DNA from 4 places in the Halobacillus sp. ACCC02827 genome. Region 3 is predicted to be linked to each of the others. Evidence: riboswitches for the same ligand, from Rfam matches in the RefSeq annotation. Region 3 holds a riboswitch; each other region holds the start of a gene.

Region 1 (4,269 bases), 860 kb from region 3:
GGTGTCGTTTTCTCTTCGACAGCATCTTTTCTGGTTATAAACAGGGCAAGCAGAACGGCCAGCATGCCGGCAGTAAGTTTGCCGATGATAACCGGCAGGATCATCTCCGGTTCAACCCCGGCAACGAAACCGAGATGGCTGCCGATGACGAAAGCCCCGCTCACCGCAAAGGCGGAATTGATCACCTTACCGCGCGGGTTCATCTCCTTCATCATTGCAAACATAGGCAGATGATGCGCTAAGGAAGCAAGCAGTCCGGTAAGCGCCGTTTCGTTCACGCCCAGTACACGGCTCCAAGCAGAGAAATACTTTCGGCAGTAGTGATTCAGAATGGTTACAAACGGATAGGCCCCAGCAAGCGTAATGGTAATCTTACCTACGATAATGATCCCTTCAGAAAAAGGAGCCATACCAGGGATCAGGACAAGCCCCGTCAATGTTTCAATGGCAATCAGCAACAATCCGATCAACAGGATCGCTTCCATACCCTTGCCTAAATAAGCGAACACTCTAATCGTAAGCCTACGAAACAGAAATAAACCTGCGCTGACAAGTACTGCTAATAAGATGGCAGGGAGTAACTGTTTGAACATCCACCCCCATTCAAATCCGGCGGACGCTCCTCCAACAAGGCAGCCGAGCGGAATGGTCGCTATACCAGCAAGGACTCCTTTGGCAAAGTAAGGACTGTCCTCCTTTTTGATGATCGTAAGCGCGACCGGAATCGTAAACACGAGTGTCGGTCCCATCATCGTTCCGAGGAGCGTCCAGGAAAACAGGGCGGCCCTGTCATCGACCGCCAGCGCCTCCGACAAAGGGTACGCCCCCATATCTATGGCAAGCACCATGGAAGCAAAGATGGAAGGATCTGCTCCAAACCACTGAAATGCCGGAGAAATTACGGGCGCCAGCCATTCGGACAGAACGGGAGCAAGAGAAATGATCCCAATCATGGATAAGGCGAGCGAACCCATCATCGTAAACGCTTCATAGAAACGTGCCCCGATTTTAAGGCGGTTATTTAGAAAATAATAATCAAATGCTCCGGCAACCATAAACAGGCACAGCAGAATTAGTACGCCGTCATTGAACCACAAAACCCCATCCCTCTCTTCCCTCTAAAAAAGACTCCCGGGCCCCAGGAGTCTTGATCCATTTATTATCCGATGCTGCATGCAGCAGAACCGTTTTTCTGCAAATATTTCTGATGGTATTCTTCCGCTTCAAAGAAGGAGGTCGCTTCTTCCACTTCCGTGACGATCGCCCGCTTGAACGTCCCCTTCTCCTCCCACTCTTTAATCTTCTCTTCCGCAATATATTTCTGACTCGCGTCGGAATAGAAAATCGCTGAGCGGTACTGATGTCCTACATCAATTCCCTGCTTGTTCTTAGAAGTAGGATCATGTGCTTCAAAGAAAATGTTAATTAATTCGGAATACGTAATTCTTGTCGGATCATATTCGATTCTGACGGCTTCCGCGTGCCCCGTTTTACCTGTTTTGACTTGTTCGTAGGTTGGATTCTCCAGTTTCCCGCCGATATAGCCGACCTTTGTAGCTGTTACGCCTTCAAATTTCTCAAAAAACGCCTCTACTCCCCAAAAACATCCTGCACCGAAAATAGCTGTTGCCATTTGACATCTTTCCCTTCCCTTAACGCAACTTCTATCGAGAGCCTTTACGGTATAGTAAACAAAAAGACCCCTTTTCTTATCCAGTAAGAAAAGGGGGTCGTAAATATCCGTACGATCCTCTCATCTCTTAGAGCAATAAATACTCTACAGGAATTGGCACCGTTCTCGTCAATTGTACAATTGATTCGATGGTTGCCGGGCATCAAAGGGCCAGTCCCTCCGCCTCTCTGGATAAGAAGTTTCCGTTATTATTTAATTTAAGTTAATTTACATACTACAACGTTTTTCCAACGAAGTAAAGGGGGAAGCTCATTTTTTTTTGTAAGGACTCTCCCTTCATTCTATGCAGGAACCACAACGGGAATGACGATAATCATCCTTGACTATTCGTTGTGTAAACTTCTTCAAACGGCTGAACGATAACAAATCCATCCCCTTCAAATTTCATCTGAATGGATTCCCCGCTCCCTCTGCCGATGAAAGTCTTGAAACTGACATCTGTCTTGAAAGCAGGCTCCAAATGCCCGGACCAGGCCACTGTTGCATGAGGATCGGTCAAAACAGGCTGACCGGGCTTCACTAATAAAGTCAGCGGTTCATAATGAGAAGTAATAGCTACACGACCACTCCCGGAGAGAGTAACGTTAAACAATCCGCCGGATACCATACCGGCTACTTTTTTCATCAATTTGATGTCCCAGTTTATGCTCGGTTCAAAGGCCAAAAGGTCATTGCCGTTCACCGTCAGCGTCTCATTGTCCAAGTCAAAGATTGTAATCTTCTTACCTTGATCAGCGAGGTATAATGCCCCCCTCCCTGTTGCTTTCATAAGAGAGCTTCCCTCTCCAGTCATCGCCTTCTTGAACAGGCGGCCCACTCCATGCTCCAATATTCCTTCCCTTTCAAATTTAATATCTCCGTTATAAGAAATCATAGACCCGGCTTTCGCCCACACCTGGTCCATCAAATTAACTTCCAATATCCTCGGGGTTTCCAATTCAAAGTAATCGTTTTCCGAATCGTCCTGCTTCGTCTGCCTGATAAATTCCTGTATTGAATAATTTCCCATCCTGATTCCTCCTTCAATGATTGGCCAATGTAGAAGCTCATGATTGTCATACGTTTCCATACCCGCTAATGTTTCAACTTACTCAAGTCCTTTTCTTTACGTATCAGCACTACTGTTATGGTAGACTCGGGTTACCATGTCATTACACAAAAGGAGAGCTATATATGTATGGTTTAGATGAGAAAAGAGAGCAGCTGCTCGAATATGTGAGGGAGATTCCCGCCTCCAAACATACGGTGAAACCGGCAGAAAATCGCTGGTCTATTATGGAAGTATTGGAGCATTTGTACTTAATCGAACAGTTCGTCATCCATCAGGTGAACAGATCACTTAAGCAAGGAGATCAGCAGCAGGTGACGGAAAAACCAGTCCATAAGGTAACCAACCGCTCTTACACATTGGAAGCTCCAGAGTCTGTTCGTCCAAAGGGTATTTTTCATAACCTGAAGGAAGCGGAAGACGGACTCAAAAAATCAAGGGAAGCTACATTATTCCTCATTCATAATAAAGAAAAAGAAACGTTGCAGAACCGAGCATTTCCACATCCTGCTCTTGGTGACATGAACCTGGAACAATGGGTCGAATTTATCGGCTGGCACGAACTTCGCCACCTCGATCAGATCAAAGAAATTAACCAATCTTTAAATACATGATTAACCCCCCCGGAGCTTTACTCCGGGGGGTTGTATTATGCTTGACCTTTGTAATCTTCAGGCTTAATTTCTTCTCCGTTCTTGCCGGTATAGCGAAGACCCCAGCCTGTCCAGGCAGCAATCAGCATGACAATCAACAGTCCCCAGCCCTGGAATACGAACGGGAATACTTCTCCGGGTCCGATAACAGGAAGGAAGTCATACTGCTCAGCCGCTCCTCTTACAGTCGTCCAGGCAAGCAGGACACCGCCGCTCCAAGGGAAGATATACCCGAGTGAAGAAGTGACAGTATCAAGAAAATTGGCACGTCTGTAAGGATGAATGTTCAACTCTTTTCCTAGCTTCCTCACAAACGGTGCAGCCGCAATTTCTGCCGCTGTATTAATGGTGATGAACATATTGAGAAACGCCACAATACCAAAAATCGACAGCTCTGCTCTGCGTACCACGTTATTGATAAGTCGAAGGAAAAAATTCTTGATAACATCCATCGTTCCAGCTACTTCCAGAAGGTAGGCAGCCGCCAAAATGAACAGGATGAGGACAGCCATGTTGAAGTAGCCGCCGATTCCATCGATCAATGCTCCTTCTACCACCGCTTCTCCAGCTTCATTTTTATAAATATGAAGCACTTCTGTCAAAGAAGTCCCTGATAGAAAGATGAATACGACGGATGCTAGAATTCCCCATGATAAAGAAGTCAATAAATGCTGACCGCTCAACGCCAGGTAAAGTACGAGCGCAAAAGGAATCAGCATGACAAGACCGTTCGGCGATACTTCATTCTGAAGCTGTGAGATGATGGCTTCGCTGCCGGTCTCCCCACCGCCTCCGAATGTAACGAATAAAATAAGTGCAGGTATTGCAGCTGCTATGGAATACTTAAATCTTGACCGTACAACACCTGGGACGTC
Region 2 (4,269 bases), 1.8 Mb from region 3:
GTGCGGTCATCAGCTACGTCAACCTGATTTACGTGAACGACTGGAATTTGAAGACGGGCACCGCGTTTCTCGCTACGATGGTCACGATCGCCATTTTGCTCGTCGGCATCCATTTGATTACAGATATGTCGATGATCCAAGGGTTCAGTGAAGAAGATTCCGACAGCCTCGCGCCCTACTCGTTATACATCGGGCTCGATTTCGTGAAAATCGCCGCCTCCGTCATCATCATCGGGACGATCGGCGCCATCACGGAAGTGGCGATTTCCATCACGTCATCGATGAGTGAGGTGCAGCACCACCATCCGGAGATCTCAAGGAAGGACTTGTTCGTCTCCGGCATGAACGTCGGCCGCGACATCCTCGGGACGGATACGAACACGCTGTTCTTCGCCTTCTTCGGCGGCTACCTTGCCCTGCTTATCTGGTTCAAGGATTTGGACTATTCGCTGGGCGAAATCGTCAATTCCAAAGTGTTCAGTGAAGAAATGATCGCGATCTTCTGTGCCGGCATCGGCATTGCGCTCATCATCCCGGTCACAGCGGCCATCCATTCCTTTTTCGCGGTGCGGAGGAAAGCGATGGCTGCTGAATAATAGCCCTTAGGAGAGGGCGAGGCGTCCCTATTTACCGGAGCCCGCTCTCCAAACAAAAAAGCGTCCGGCTCGTAAGCCGGACGCTTTTTCTATACTATCTATCTCCAAACTTCCTCTGCAATTTCAAGCACGTGTCGGATCTTCGCCCACTGCTCTTCCTCTGAAATCACATTCCCCTCTTCCGTCGATGCGAACCCGCACTGCGGGCTGAGACAGAGCTGGGACATCGGCACATAGTCGGATGCCTCTAAGATCCGGGCTTTGATCCGGTCCGGGTCTTCCAGTTCGCCGGTCTTCGATGTAATCAGGCCGAGGACGACCGACAGATCCGGGCGGTTGACGTGACGGAGCGGTTCGAAGCCGCCGGAGCGTTCATCATCGAATTCCAGGAACAGGCCGTCGACGTCCAAACCGTCGAAGATCGTCTCCGACAGCGCTTCATAGCTCCCTGTCGTCATGAAGGTCGAACGGAAGTTTCCGCGGCAGATGTGCATCGTGATCAACAGGTCTTCCGGACGCTCTGCAATCGATTCGTTGATCGAACGGGCACACAGGGTAGCGGCACGTTCCGGATCGCGGCCTTCCGCAGCAATCGCTTCTCTGCCTTTTTCCGAGAAAAAGCTCGCCCAGGCGGTATCATCGAGCTGCAGGTAGCGGCACCCTTCTTCGTAAATCCGCTGAATGAATCCTTGGTACGCATCCACCAAATCCGCGAGCAGCGCTTCATCCGTCGGGTAGATCTCCCTGTCGATGTCGGCACGGAACAGCAGCATGTTGGGGCTCGGAATCGTCAGCTTTGCGACGGAATCGCCGGCGATTTCTTTCAGGAAACGGAAGTCCCTGATCGCCGGATGATCCGTGAACCCGACCTTTCCAGTCACTTTGACACCGCGTGCCTTCGTTTCCACCCCGTCGAACTGAAGTCCCTTCTCCTTGTCGTAGCCTTCCACTCCATCGAGTCCTTCAAGGAAATCGAAGTGCCACCAGCTGCGACGGAAATCCCCGTCTGTAACGGCAGGAAGTCCTGCCTCTTTCTGTTTCGCGACAAGCTTCGTTATCTCTTCGTCTTCGATCCGGCGAAGCTCTTCTTGGGAAATCGTCCCCTCCGCTTTCTGCCGGCGCGCTTCCTTCAAACGCTCGGGTCTCAGGAAGCTCCCGACATGATCGCCTTTGAATGGAGCTCGTTTGATGGTTGAATTCGTCATCTCTATCATCCTTCTTCCGTTGAAATTAAAAAAATCCACACTTCTCACCATAAGAAGAGCGGATTACCTGCGTATCTAACCTCTTCTCATCTGCAAGCACGTACGCTTCTGGAATTAGCACAGTACCCGTCAGGAGTCTGCTGCTAAGGCTTCAAAGGGCCAGTCCCTCCACCTTTCTCGATAAGAACGTTTATCTATGAAGTTGTTAGCCCCACTATACAGCAATTCCCAAACGATTGGCAACCTGTTGTCGGAAAATTTTGTCGATAAGTCGGACGTACGACCTGTCTCTATTTTATTGCTAGCTTTTTCCAATTCAGCTACTTTAGACATATGTTCCATGAATCAAACATTTGTCCGGAGGGCTGTCTATGTTACCAAACAAACTGACCGACCGCGAACGTCAGGTGTATGAACAGATTGCAAATAACCCGTATATTTCCCAACACGACCTCTCCCAAATCCTCGCCCTGTCCCGGTCCACCGTCGCCAACGTCATCTCCCAGCTTGTACAGAAAAATATTCTGCTCGGCCGCGCCTATGTCCTGAATCATTCCCGTCCTGTCCTCTGCATCGGTGCCGCCAACGTCGACCGCAAGTATCACTGCCTGGAGCGCTTCGACTATAAGACATCGAATCCGGTGCGATCGACCGCAAGCGCCGGCGGCGTCGCCAGAAACATCGCGGAAAACCTCGGTCGTCTCGGAAACCGGCCGACACTCATCACTGCTGCCGGCAGAGATGCCGACTGGGAGATCATCGCCCGCGCCTCTGCCGAGTATATCATAATGGACGGCGTCCTCCATCTGCCGGACCGGAACACAGGCACGTACACCGCTGTCCTCGACGAGCACGGAGAAATGACGATGGCCTTCGCCGATATGGCTATTTACGACGCTGTTCTTCCGGAGGAGATCCGTCGTCACGAGAAGAAATGGAAGCAGGCCGAATGCGTCATCGCCGATTTGAACTGCCCGCAGGAGACGCTCGCCTTCCTGCTTAAGGAGGCAGCCGCCGACCACACGCCGGTCGCCTTCATCACCGTCTCGATACCGAAAATGAAGCGGCTGCCCGCAGATATCAGCGGCCTGACGTGGCTGATGACGAACGTCGAAGAAAGCGCCGCACACTTCGACATTCCCATTCAAAACGAAGACCAGTGGAAAGGCGCCGTTGAACACTGGCTCGCCTGCGGTGTCCGCTATGTCACGGTGACATGGGGCAAGCGGGGTGTCATGGTCGGGGAAAGCGGTGGCAGCATCCGCCACTATCCCGCCCCTGCCCTCGACACGACCGTAGACGTCACGGGCGCCGGAGATGCATTCTCCGCTGCTGTGCTGCACGCCTGGCTCGACGGCAGTCCACTGTCCGAAGCCGTCCATGCCGGACTGAAGAGCGCCGCCCTCTGCGTCCAGACGACAGCGACCGTCCATCCCGATTTGACGACCCATCTAATAAAAAAACAGGAGGAGTTCCTATGAATCTCAATCCCTATCTCTCCCTATCACAAGAAGTGAACGAAGCTTTGGATAAAGGAAAGCCTGTCGTCGCCCTCGAATCCACCATCATCTCCCACGGTATGCCGTATCCTGAAAACATCGAAACGGCGAAGGAAGTCGAGCAGATCATCCGGGATAACGGAGCCGTCCCGGCGACGATCGCCATCCTTGACGGCCAAATCAAAATCGGGCTGACAGCGGAAGAATTGACAGCGCTCGCCTCAAGGGATGATATCACCAAAGCTTCCCGTAAAGACCTCCCGTATCTGCTTGCGACCGGCCGCTCCGGTGCGACAACGGTAGCCGCAACGATGATTTGTGCCGACCTCGCCGGCATCCACCTGTTCGTGACCGGCGGCATCGGCGGCGTCCACCGCGGGGCCGAAACGACGATGGACATATCGGCAGACCTGGAGGAGCTCGCCAGGACGAACGTCGCAGTCATCTGTGCCGGTGCGAAATCGATCCTCGACCTCGGCCTGACCCTCGAGTATCTGGAAACGAAAGGAGTACCGGTGATGGGGTATCAGACAGACTCCCTTCCTGCCTTCTTCACGCGCACATCCGACTTTGCCGTCCATTTCCGCGTCGATGCCGCAGAGGAAATCGGGCGCATCCTTCATACGAAATGGGAGCTCGGTCTTCAAGGAGGAGCCGTCATCGCCAACCCGATCCCTTCCGGTCACGCCCTTGATGCGTCCTACATGATGGGCGTCATAGAAGCGGCGCTCGTTGAAGCGAAGAAGCAGAGCATCACAGGCAAGGACGTCACACCGTTCCTGCTGGATCACGTCAACCACACCACCGAAGGCAGAAGCCTCGCCGCTAACATCGAACTCATCAAAGCGAATGCCGGACTCGGAGCCGCCGCAGCCGTCGCTTTTTACGAACAAAAGAAAAAAGCCTATCAGCGATAGGCTTGTCCAGGAAGAAGCTTTGTTTCCATCCGCCGGCGGGAAAAGGGGGTAC
Region 3 (4,269 bases):
TCCGGCAGTTCAGGAAACCGTATCCATGGATGATATGGTCAATGCAGAACATCATAAATCTGCTCAGGATTTCATGAATACGGAAGATATCGAATACGGCTATTGCACGGAATTCATGGTGAAATTCGAAGAGGACAAGCTTGCGGAAAACCCTTATGATGAGGATGCATTCCGCAACCAGCTCAGCGAAATTGGTGATTCCCTCCTAGTCGTTTCCGATGAAGACTTAATTAAAGTGCATGTTCATGCCGAGTATCCCGGCGAAGCGATGACGCTCGGTCAGAAGTACGGCAGTCTCATTAACATGAAGATCGAGAATATGCGTGAACAGCATACATCTATTGTAGGAGACAAGAAAAAAGGCGCTAAGCAGGAAAAGAAAGCTCCATACGGTATCGTCACAGTAAGTATGGGGGAAGGGATCAGGAAATTGTTCGAAAGCCTCGGCGCGACAGTTGTCATCCAAGGTGGACAAACGATGAACCCTAGTACCCAGGATCTGTCGGAAGCGATCAAGGAAGCCCATGCAGACCGTGTGCTCATTCTCCCGAACAATAAGAATATTGTGATGGCGGCGGAACAGGCGGCCGAGCTTGCTGATGTGGAAGTAGCCGTTATTCCGACGAAGACCATTCCGCAGGGAATGAGTGCTCTTCTAGGATTTAATCCGGAAGCGGATCTTGACACGAATAAAGAGGAAATGAGCCAGCTGATGTCCGAAGTGAAAACCGGACAGGTTACGTATGCGGTACGGGATACCCAGATCGATGGACTAGCCATTGAAAAAGGCCATTTTATGGGGATCGCGGAAAGTAAAATACAAACAACGGCAAAAGAAGCGTTAGAGGCAGCGAAGGCTCTGCTTCGCGAGATGATCGATGAGGATGAAGATGAAATCCTGACCATTCTTACTGGTGAAGAAGTTGAAGAAGATGAAATTGGTCAGTTGGAAGCGTATATTGAAGATACGTTCGAAGATTTGGAAGTGGAAGTTCACACAGGTGGACAGCCGATTTATTCCTATATCTTCTCTATTGAATAAAATATAGAAAAAGAGATCAGAGCATACAGCTCTGATCTCTTTTTTTATATTATCATAAAAGCGTGCTGCTCAGGACAACACTGTTCCTGCTACCTGGTTGCCGGCTTAAGCCGGAAGTTTCTGCGGATGGACAAGAGAACCATGCAGATATAGGCAAGGACTAAAGCCGTGTAAATAATGGCGATGGAGGTGTCTCCAAGCTCTACTGTATTCAAAAGCGTTCGGATATTTGTCAAAACGATGAATCCACCGGCGAGGACACCTAATACGAGAGACGGCATTATTTTCACAAGCCAGGCAGCAAGGGGGGCCGCAATAACCCCGCCGATCACAAACGCAGATACGAGCAGCCAGCTGAATTGCTCCCAGCCAAGAAAGATAAGAAACCCGAGGGTCGCAGAAACAGTGACGATGAATTCGCTGGTATCTACCGTTCCAATCACTTTTCGGGGTTCAAGCTTCTGTCTTGCCAGGAGAACGGGCGTATTCACTGGTCCCCACCCGCCGCCGCCGACTGCATCAAGAAAACCTCCGATAAATCCAAGTGGAAACAAAAAGCTCTTTTTGAAAGGCCGCTTCTCCTGGCGCCGCTTCTGTCCCATGGTAAGGAAACGAATGATGATATAGATTCCTAATACGAGGAGGAAGAGTGATATGTAGGGTCGGATAATTTCTCCTGGAACCCAGCTTAACACAGCTGCACCGAGAAAAGCGCTGATGGCACCGGGAACAGCCAGAATAACGACGAGACGCTTATCGACATTCCCGAATTTATAGTGAGAGAAGCCGGAAGCGGCCGTCGTTGCCACTTGAGCCATATGAATGGATGCAGAAGCTACTGCCGGAGCAAGTCCATAGGCAAGCAGAATCGTTGAGGAAGTCAATCCGAAGCCCATGCCGAGAGCACCATCGACTAACTGAGCAAAAAATCCCACTAATGCGAAAACAATTAATTTATTCAATCCAACCTCTCCTTTTACCCTTTAATTCCAGCTCCCATATGGTGTATGATTAATCATATGAGAATACTTGGTTTTATGTGTGAAGAGGTTTTCTACAAAAATAAAAAAAACCTTCACACAGAAGAGGCTTTCGTTCCTCTCCTTATCTTTCAGACAATGTCTGCTGGATGGAGCACCTTTAAAAGGTTGCTGCGGGATCGTTGGACCAGTTTCCTCCCCCGGCTCTTCATAAGGATATAGTATCTTGCTTTGATTACTTACCAAATTAAAGCAGAGGGGGACCATTGTCAATATTAAAAACAGAAAAGTTGTAATTTTTAAAAAACCTGTTGACATATCTTAGAAAGAAGCCTACTATTTGAATCAATTAGTTTTTTTGAAATATCCAACCGACTAATTTTTCTTATCTAGAGAGGTGGAGGGACTGGCCCATCGAAGCCTCGGCAACGGGTCTAACCGTTAAAGTTAGACGCTGTGCCAATTCCAGCAGATGCTGAAAGCATTTGGAAAGATAAGAAGGACGTATCTTACTTTCAGACGCCCTTCTTCTTTTCCGGAAGAGGGGCGTTTTTATTTGGAGAAAGGCAGGCGAGTGTATGGGAAACTTACTTACGTACCAGCATTTTTCCGGTGATCCATTCAAAAATGATCAGCCAGAGGATGATACGAAAGGCGCGAGAAAGGTCATTCAATGGGCATACGACCAGTATGGTTCTGACGTGGTTTATGCGTGCAGCTTCGGCGCAGAAGGAATGGTACTCATCGATCTGATTTCGCAGGTCAAACCGGATGCGGATGTCGTTTTTCTCGACACAGGTCTTCACTTCCAGGAAACCTACGATTTGATTGATAAAGTGAAGAAGCGGTATCCGGCGCTTCATATTCATATGAAATTACCGGAGCTTACAGTGGAAGAACAGGCAGAAGAGCATGGTTCCGCTTTGTGGAAGAGACAGCCGGACCAGTGTTGTTACATCCGGAAGATCAAACCGTTGGAAGAGGCACTGTCCGGTGCGGTTGCCTGGCTTTCCGGCCTGCGCAGAGAACAGTCCCCGAGCAGAGCGAAGACGGATTTCATCAACAAAGATGAACGGTTTAAGTCCGTGAAAGTTTGTCCACTGATACATTGGACTTGGGACGACGTATGGCATTATATCCGACTAAATAGCTTGGATTACAATGCTTTGCATGACCAAAACTATCCAAGTGTAGGATGTATTCCTTGTACATCCCAGGCCGTCGGCGACGACCGCTCCGGCCGCTGGAAAGGATTTAATAAAACGGAGTGTGGTCTTCACACCCCGGGCCCATCAGAAACGAATTAATCGAAACGAACTAATAGGAGGATGTATGAAATGGCAGTCATTAAACCCCATGGAGGGAAGTTAATCAATAGATGGAACGAAACACCGGAGGATTTACCGAAGGACAGTATCGAACTGGATGGAATGGCTCTCAGTGACGTGGAGCTGATCGGTAACGGAGCATACAGTCCGCTGGAAGGGTTCCTGAACAAGGAAGACTATGAATCCGTCGTCGATACGATGCGTTTGAAAGACGGGACACCCTGGAGCATTCCGATTACGCTGCCTGTAAGTCAAGAGAAGGCAGAATCGTTAGGAAAAGAAGCCAAGCTTATCCATGATGGAACGGTGTACGGTGTGATTGAGATCGAAGACATCTTCAAACCTGACAAAGAAAAAGAAGCGCAAAAAGTATATTTAACTACGGACCTTGCTCACCCGGGTGTCAAAAAGTTGTTTGAACGCCCCGACTATTATGTATCCGGTACTATCCAGGTTTTTGCTTCGTCAGCAAAAGAACACGGAGAAGAGTTTTACCTCGATCCGAAAGAAACGAGAGCACTTTTCGAAAAGAACGGATGGAGGAAGGTTGTCGGTTTCCAAACAAGGAACCCTGTCCACCGCGCCCACGAATATATTCAAAAAGCGGCCTTGGAGACGGTTGACGGTTTATTCCTGAACCCGTTGGTGGGCGAGACGAAGAGCGATGACATACCAAGTGATGTTCGGATGAAGAGCTACCAGGTACTGCTTGATCATTACTATCCGAAGGACCGCGTGACCCTGGCCGTTTTCCGTGCAGCCATGCGCTACGCAGGTCCAAGGGAAGCGATCTTCCATGCCATCGTCCGTAAAAACTTCGGCTGCTCTCATTTCATCGTCGGCCGTGACCACGCTGGAGTAGGCGACTACTACGGAACGTATGACGCACAGAAGATATTCTCACACTACGGCGAAGGCG
Region 4 (4,269 bases), 890 kb from region 3:
ATACTCGATGGAGCGATAATTGGAGAAGAAGCTTTCATCGGCGCTGGGAGCCTCGTCCCGCCGGGAAAAGTTATCCCTCCAAGGACGCTCGCTTTCGGCCGGCCCGCGAAAGTAGTTCGGGAACTGAACGAGCATGACTATCAAGAGTTGGAAAGGATAAGAACCACTTACATAGAGAAAGGAAACTATTATAAACAGCAGCAAGAAAAAGATTAAAAACAAAAAAGTACCCTTGCGGGTACTTTTTTTGTCCTTAATTGAAACGAGATTTTAATTGTTCTGCTTTGTCCGTCCGCTCCCAAGGGAACTCAATATCCGTGCGGCCGAAATGACCATAAGCAGCCGTATCACGGTAGATAGGTCGACGCAGATCCAGCATCTTGATAATACCGGCAGGGCGCAGATCGAACAGATCACGCACAGCTTCTACCAGCTTCTCTTCCGATACTTTGCCAGTACCATTCGAGTTGATGGCAATAGAAACCGGCTGCGCTACACCTATTGCATACGCAAGCTGCACTTCCACAGCGTCTGCAAGTCCGGCAGCTACGATGTTCTTCGCAACATAGCGGGCTGCATAAGCAGCAGAGCGGTCCACTTTCGTCGCGTCTTTCCCGCTGAAAGCACCTCCGCCGTGACGGGCATATCCGCCATACGTATCCACAATGATTTTTCTTCCCGTCAAGCCGGCATCCCCTTGAGGACCGCCGATAACGAAACGACCTGTCGGATTGATGAAGTATTTCGTCTGCTCATCAATGAGCTCCGCCGGTACAACAGGACCGATCACATGGTCGCGCAGATCTTTCTTAATCTGCTCCAATGTAATTTCTTCCGCGTGCTGTGTAGAAATGACAATGGTATCTACGCGGACAGGTTTATCCAGCTCATCGTACTCGATGGTCACTTGTGTCTTCCCGTCCGGGCGCAGGTAATCCAGCGTGCCGTCTTTACGGACATCCGAAAGACGCTTGGACAGTTTATGTGCCAGTGAAATAGGAAGAGGCATTAGTTCTTTCGTTTCATTATTAGCAAAACCGAACATTAAGCCCTGATCTCCAGCTCCGATCGCTTCAATCTCATCGTCGCTCATCTTGCCCTCGCGGGATTCCAATGCTTCATCCACTCCGCCTGCAATATCAGGGGACTGCTCATCGATGGCAGTCAGAACGGCACACGTATCCGCATCGAAGCCGTATTTGGCTCGAGTATATCCAATATCTTTAATTGTTTGACGAACGATGGATGGGATGTCTACATAAGTATTTGTACTGATCTCTCCTGAGACGAGCACAAGTCCCGTGGTCACTGTTGTCTCACATGCAACCCGAGCATTCGGGTCATTTTTTAAAATTTCGTCTAAAATGGCATCAGAAATCTGGTCACATATTTTATCGGGGTGACCTTCTGTAACTGACTCTGATGTGAATAACCGGCGATTGGCAGGCATTCTGAAAAACTCCTCCTTCTGTAAGTACAAAGTATTAGACGGAACTCTTTACCAGTATGTGCAGAAACGAAAAAACGTTTCCTTCGTTCATGCTTCATCCACAACCATTAGAGCTTTATATAGGAATCTATACCGGATGACCTCCGGCTCGGATATTTCTCCATAAAAAGAAAAAACCCTTCCTAATGTCGAGGAAAGGGGCTGCTTCCTTTCGCTCTTATCGTCCAAGAAGGAATTCGTTCCTTCCTGCTTCAGGTTAGCACCATGCCATTCTCATGACGGTTGCTGGGTTTCAAAGGGCCTGTCCCTCCACCAACTCTGGATAAGAGAGTTTCCGTTCTTCGTTATCGTATCGAAAACCATGTAACATGTCAATCAGATTCCACCCGTATCCCCGACCAGGTACGGTTTTTACGGATCCTTACAAAACCAAGGACCCGCCACCTTTTCTTTCCATTTATAAACGTTCACACCGGAAAAAACATAAGATAGAAATAAACCATCCGGATTTTAACAAGAAGCCAATATTTGTTCACAAAATATTGGAAACAATTTCACCAAATAGTATGGACTATAAAAATGAATGTGTTATACTAATTCCATCTTAAGGATGATTAAATTATTTGACAAAGGCGGGTCGACTTATATGAGTACCATTAACCAAATGTCTGAACTTAACCTATTACTAGCTCAAGAAAATGTCCATCACCAACTTTCCGTTCCGCACTTGGTGGAGAAGATCCTCTCTCGCAACGAAGGCACATTAACAGAAAAAGGTGCAATTCAAGCGACTACTGGTACTTACACCGGCAGATCACCAAAAGACAAATTCATCGTCAAAGACGACACGTCCGAACAAAAAGTGGATTGGGGTACGATCAATACGCCGATTGACGAGAGTACTTTCGTTCAGCTTTACCACAAAGTTCTTACGTATTTAAAGAAGCGGGAAGAACTCTTTGTTTTCAAAGGGTTTGCCGGCGCAGAAACACGGTATCGTCTTCCCATCCAAGTCGTGACAGAGTTTGCGTGGCACAATCTTTTCGCTAAACAGATGTTCATTCGTCCAAATACGGAAGAGGTGGCAGATCATGAAGCGGAATTCACGGTTATATCCGCTCCGACCTTCAAGGCTGATCCTGAAGTGGACGGGACAAATTCAGAAGCGTTCATCATGATTTCCTTCAAACACCGTATCGTCTTAATTGGCGGAACCGAGTATGCCGGGGAAATCAAAAAATCGATTTTCTCCGTCATGAACTATATTCTTCCGGAGAAAAACATCCTGCCGATGCACTGTTCAGCGAACGTTGGTAAAGAAGGCGATGTCGCTCTTTTCTTCGGGTTATCCGGAACGGGCAAGACTACCCTTTCTGCAGATCCTTCCCGCCGTTTGATCGGGGATGACGAGCATGCGTGGTCGAACTACGGCGTCTTCAATATTGAAGGCGGTTGCTACGCCAAGTGTATCAACCTTTCTAAAGAAAAGGAACCACAAATTTACGATGCGATTCATTTTGGATCGGTTCTGGAGAATGTCATACTAAGCGCAGACTCACATGAACCGGATTATGACGACACAAGTTTGACAGAAAACACTCGTGCGGCTTATCCGCTTGAACATATATCCAACACTGTACAGCCCAGTGTAGCTGGTCATCCAAATGCGATCATTTTCTTGACCGCTGATGCTACAGGCGTTCTCCCTCCGATCAGTAAGTTGACGAAGGAACAGGCAATGTACCACTTCCTGAGCGGATATACCAGCAAACTCGCAGGTACAGAAAGGGGAATTACAGAACCGCAGGCGACATTCTCCGCCTGCTTCGGCTCTCCATTCCTTCCCTTGGCTCCATCTAAGTATGCAGAAATGCTTGGCGAGAAAATTGATCAATTCCAGACCGACGTCTATCTAGTGAATACAGGATGGTCCGGAGGGTCTTACGGGGAAGGACAGCGGATCAAGTTAAGCTACACAAGAGCTATGATCCACGCTGCGTTGGAAGGAGAATTAAGCTCAGCGGAGACGTATAAAGATCCTTTCTTCGGTTTACACGTTCCCACCCACTGCCCTGGTGTCCCTGATGAGGTATTGTCACCTCGTAAGACATGGACAGATAAAGAGGCCTACGACCTGAGCGCTAAAGCGCTTGCCGAAAAGTTCCATAAGAACTTTGAGAAATTCACTTATGCGAGCGAAGCAATTAGGAAAGCAGGACCTTCCTATCATAGCTGAACATCATAAAATATCCCCCACGTGGTCACGTGGGGGATATTTATTCTTCAGATATGACGCTGAATACGTTTCATGCATTCCGGAAGGACTTCATCCTTCATCATAAAGCTGAAGCGCTCATTCACTCTCATGTTCTTTGGGAGATGTCGGAATAAGACAGGGCCGTGTGTTTCAAAATAGTGTTCCTGATCGGCCAGTTCAGATATGACGGCATAATATACGTTCTTTATGACCGTGCCACCTTTACCATCCACATGGTATTGACCGATATACGTCAACTCTTTAATTCTCGCACCTGTCTCTTCCTGAACTTCCCGCACAGCTGCCTGATCTGCTGTTTCGCCCTCTTCGACTTTTCCTCCGGGAAATTCGAACCCTCGATCCTTATGTCTCGTCAAAAGCCATTGGTCCTTATAACGGCAAATGACCCAAACATGCTTCGGAGTTGCAGAGAACGGATGATCCTCAAATGATAGTCGAACAGGGTTCTGGTAAAAATCATAAAATGTTTTCATGTTTGCTCCACTGCCTTTAATCCTAGTTATACGTTCTTGATGGTACCTGTATAAATCGTACCATAAGG

Evidence for each region. Region 3 has a riboswitch for S-adenosylmethionine ahead of QRD89_RS08755 (sulfite exporter TauE/SafE family protein). Riboswitches for the same ligand answer to the same signal wherever they lie in the genome.
Region 1: it holds a riboswitch for S-adenosylmethionine, as region 3 does, so the genes downstream of both, msrA (peptide-methionine (S)-S-oxide reductase MsrA) here and QRD89_RS08755 (sulfite exporter TauE/SafE family protein) in region 3, are expected to answer to the same signal.
Region 2: it holds a riboswitch for S-adenosylmethionine, as region 3 does, so the genes downstream of both, QRD89_RS18640 (5-methyltetrahydropteroyltriglutamate--homocysteine S-methyltransferase) here and QRD89_RS08755 (sulfite exporter TauE/SafE family protein) in region 3, are expected to answer to the same signal.
Region 4: it holds a riboswitch for S-adenosylmethionine, as region 3 does, so the genes downstream of both, metK (methionine adenosyltransferase) here and QRD89_RS08755 (sulfite exporter TauE/SafE family protein) in region 3, are expected to answer to the same signal.

What each region holds. Positions count from the first base shown of each region.
Region 1 covers NZ_CP128168.1:779,425-783,693, reverse strand. The annotation lists gene eutH (ethanolamine utilization protein EutH) at 1-1,097, opposite strand, end outside; gene msrA (peptide-methionine (S)-S-oxide reductase MsrA) at 1,160-1,633, opposite strand; SAM riboswitch class I at 1,751-1,871, opposite strand; gene QRD89_RS03915 (AIM24 family protein) at 2,007-2,702, opposite strand; gene QRD89_RS03910 (DinB family protein) at 2,867-3,355, shown strand; gene QRD89_RS03905 (Na+/H+ antiporter NhaC family protein) at 3,391-4,269, opposite strand, start outside.
Region 2 covers NZ_CP128168.1:3,555,085-3,559,353, forward strand. The annotation lists gene QRD89_RS18635 (YibE/F family protein) at 1-596, shown strand, start outside; gene QRD89_RS18640 (5-methyltetrahydropteroyltriglutamate--homocysteine S-methyltransferase) at 695-1,801, opposite strand; SAM riboswitch class I at 1,885-1,988, opposite strand; gene QRD89_RS18645 (carbohydrate kinase) at 2,173-3,282, shown strand; gene QRD89_RS18650 (pseudouridine-5'-phosphate glycosidase) at 3,279-4,217, shown strand.
Region 3 covers NZ_CP128168.1:1,636,301-1,640,569, forward strand. The annotation lists gene QRD89_RS08750 (DAK2 domain-containing protein) at 1-1,042, shown strand, start outside; gene QRD89_RS08755 (sulfite exporter TauE/SafE family protein) at 1,132-2,004, opposite strand; SAM riboswitch class I at 2,144-2,239, opposite strand; SAM riboswitch class I at 2,405-2,522, shown strand; gene QRD89_RS08760 (phosphoadenylyl-sulfate reductase) at 2,601-3,329, shown strand; gene sat (sulfate adenylyltransferase) at 3,360-4,269, shown strand, end outside.
Region 4 covers NZ_CP128168.1:2,526,076-2,530,344, forward strand. The annotation lists gene QRD89_RS13390 (gamma carbonic anhydrase) at 1-216, shown strand, start outside; gene metK (methionine adenosyltransferase) at 254-1,450, opposite strand; SAM riboswitch class I at 1,665-1,779, opposite strand; gene pckA (phosphoenolpyruvate carboxykinase (ATP)) at 2,097-3,686, shown strand; gene ytkD (RNA deprotection pyrophosphohydrolase) at 3,734-4,201, opposite strand.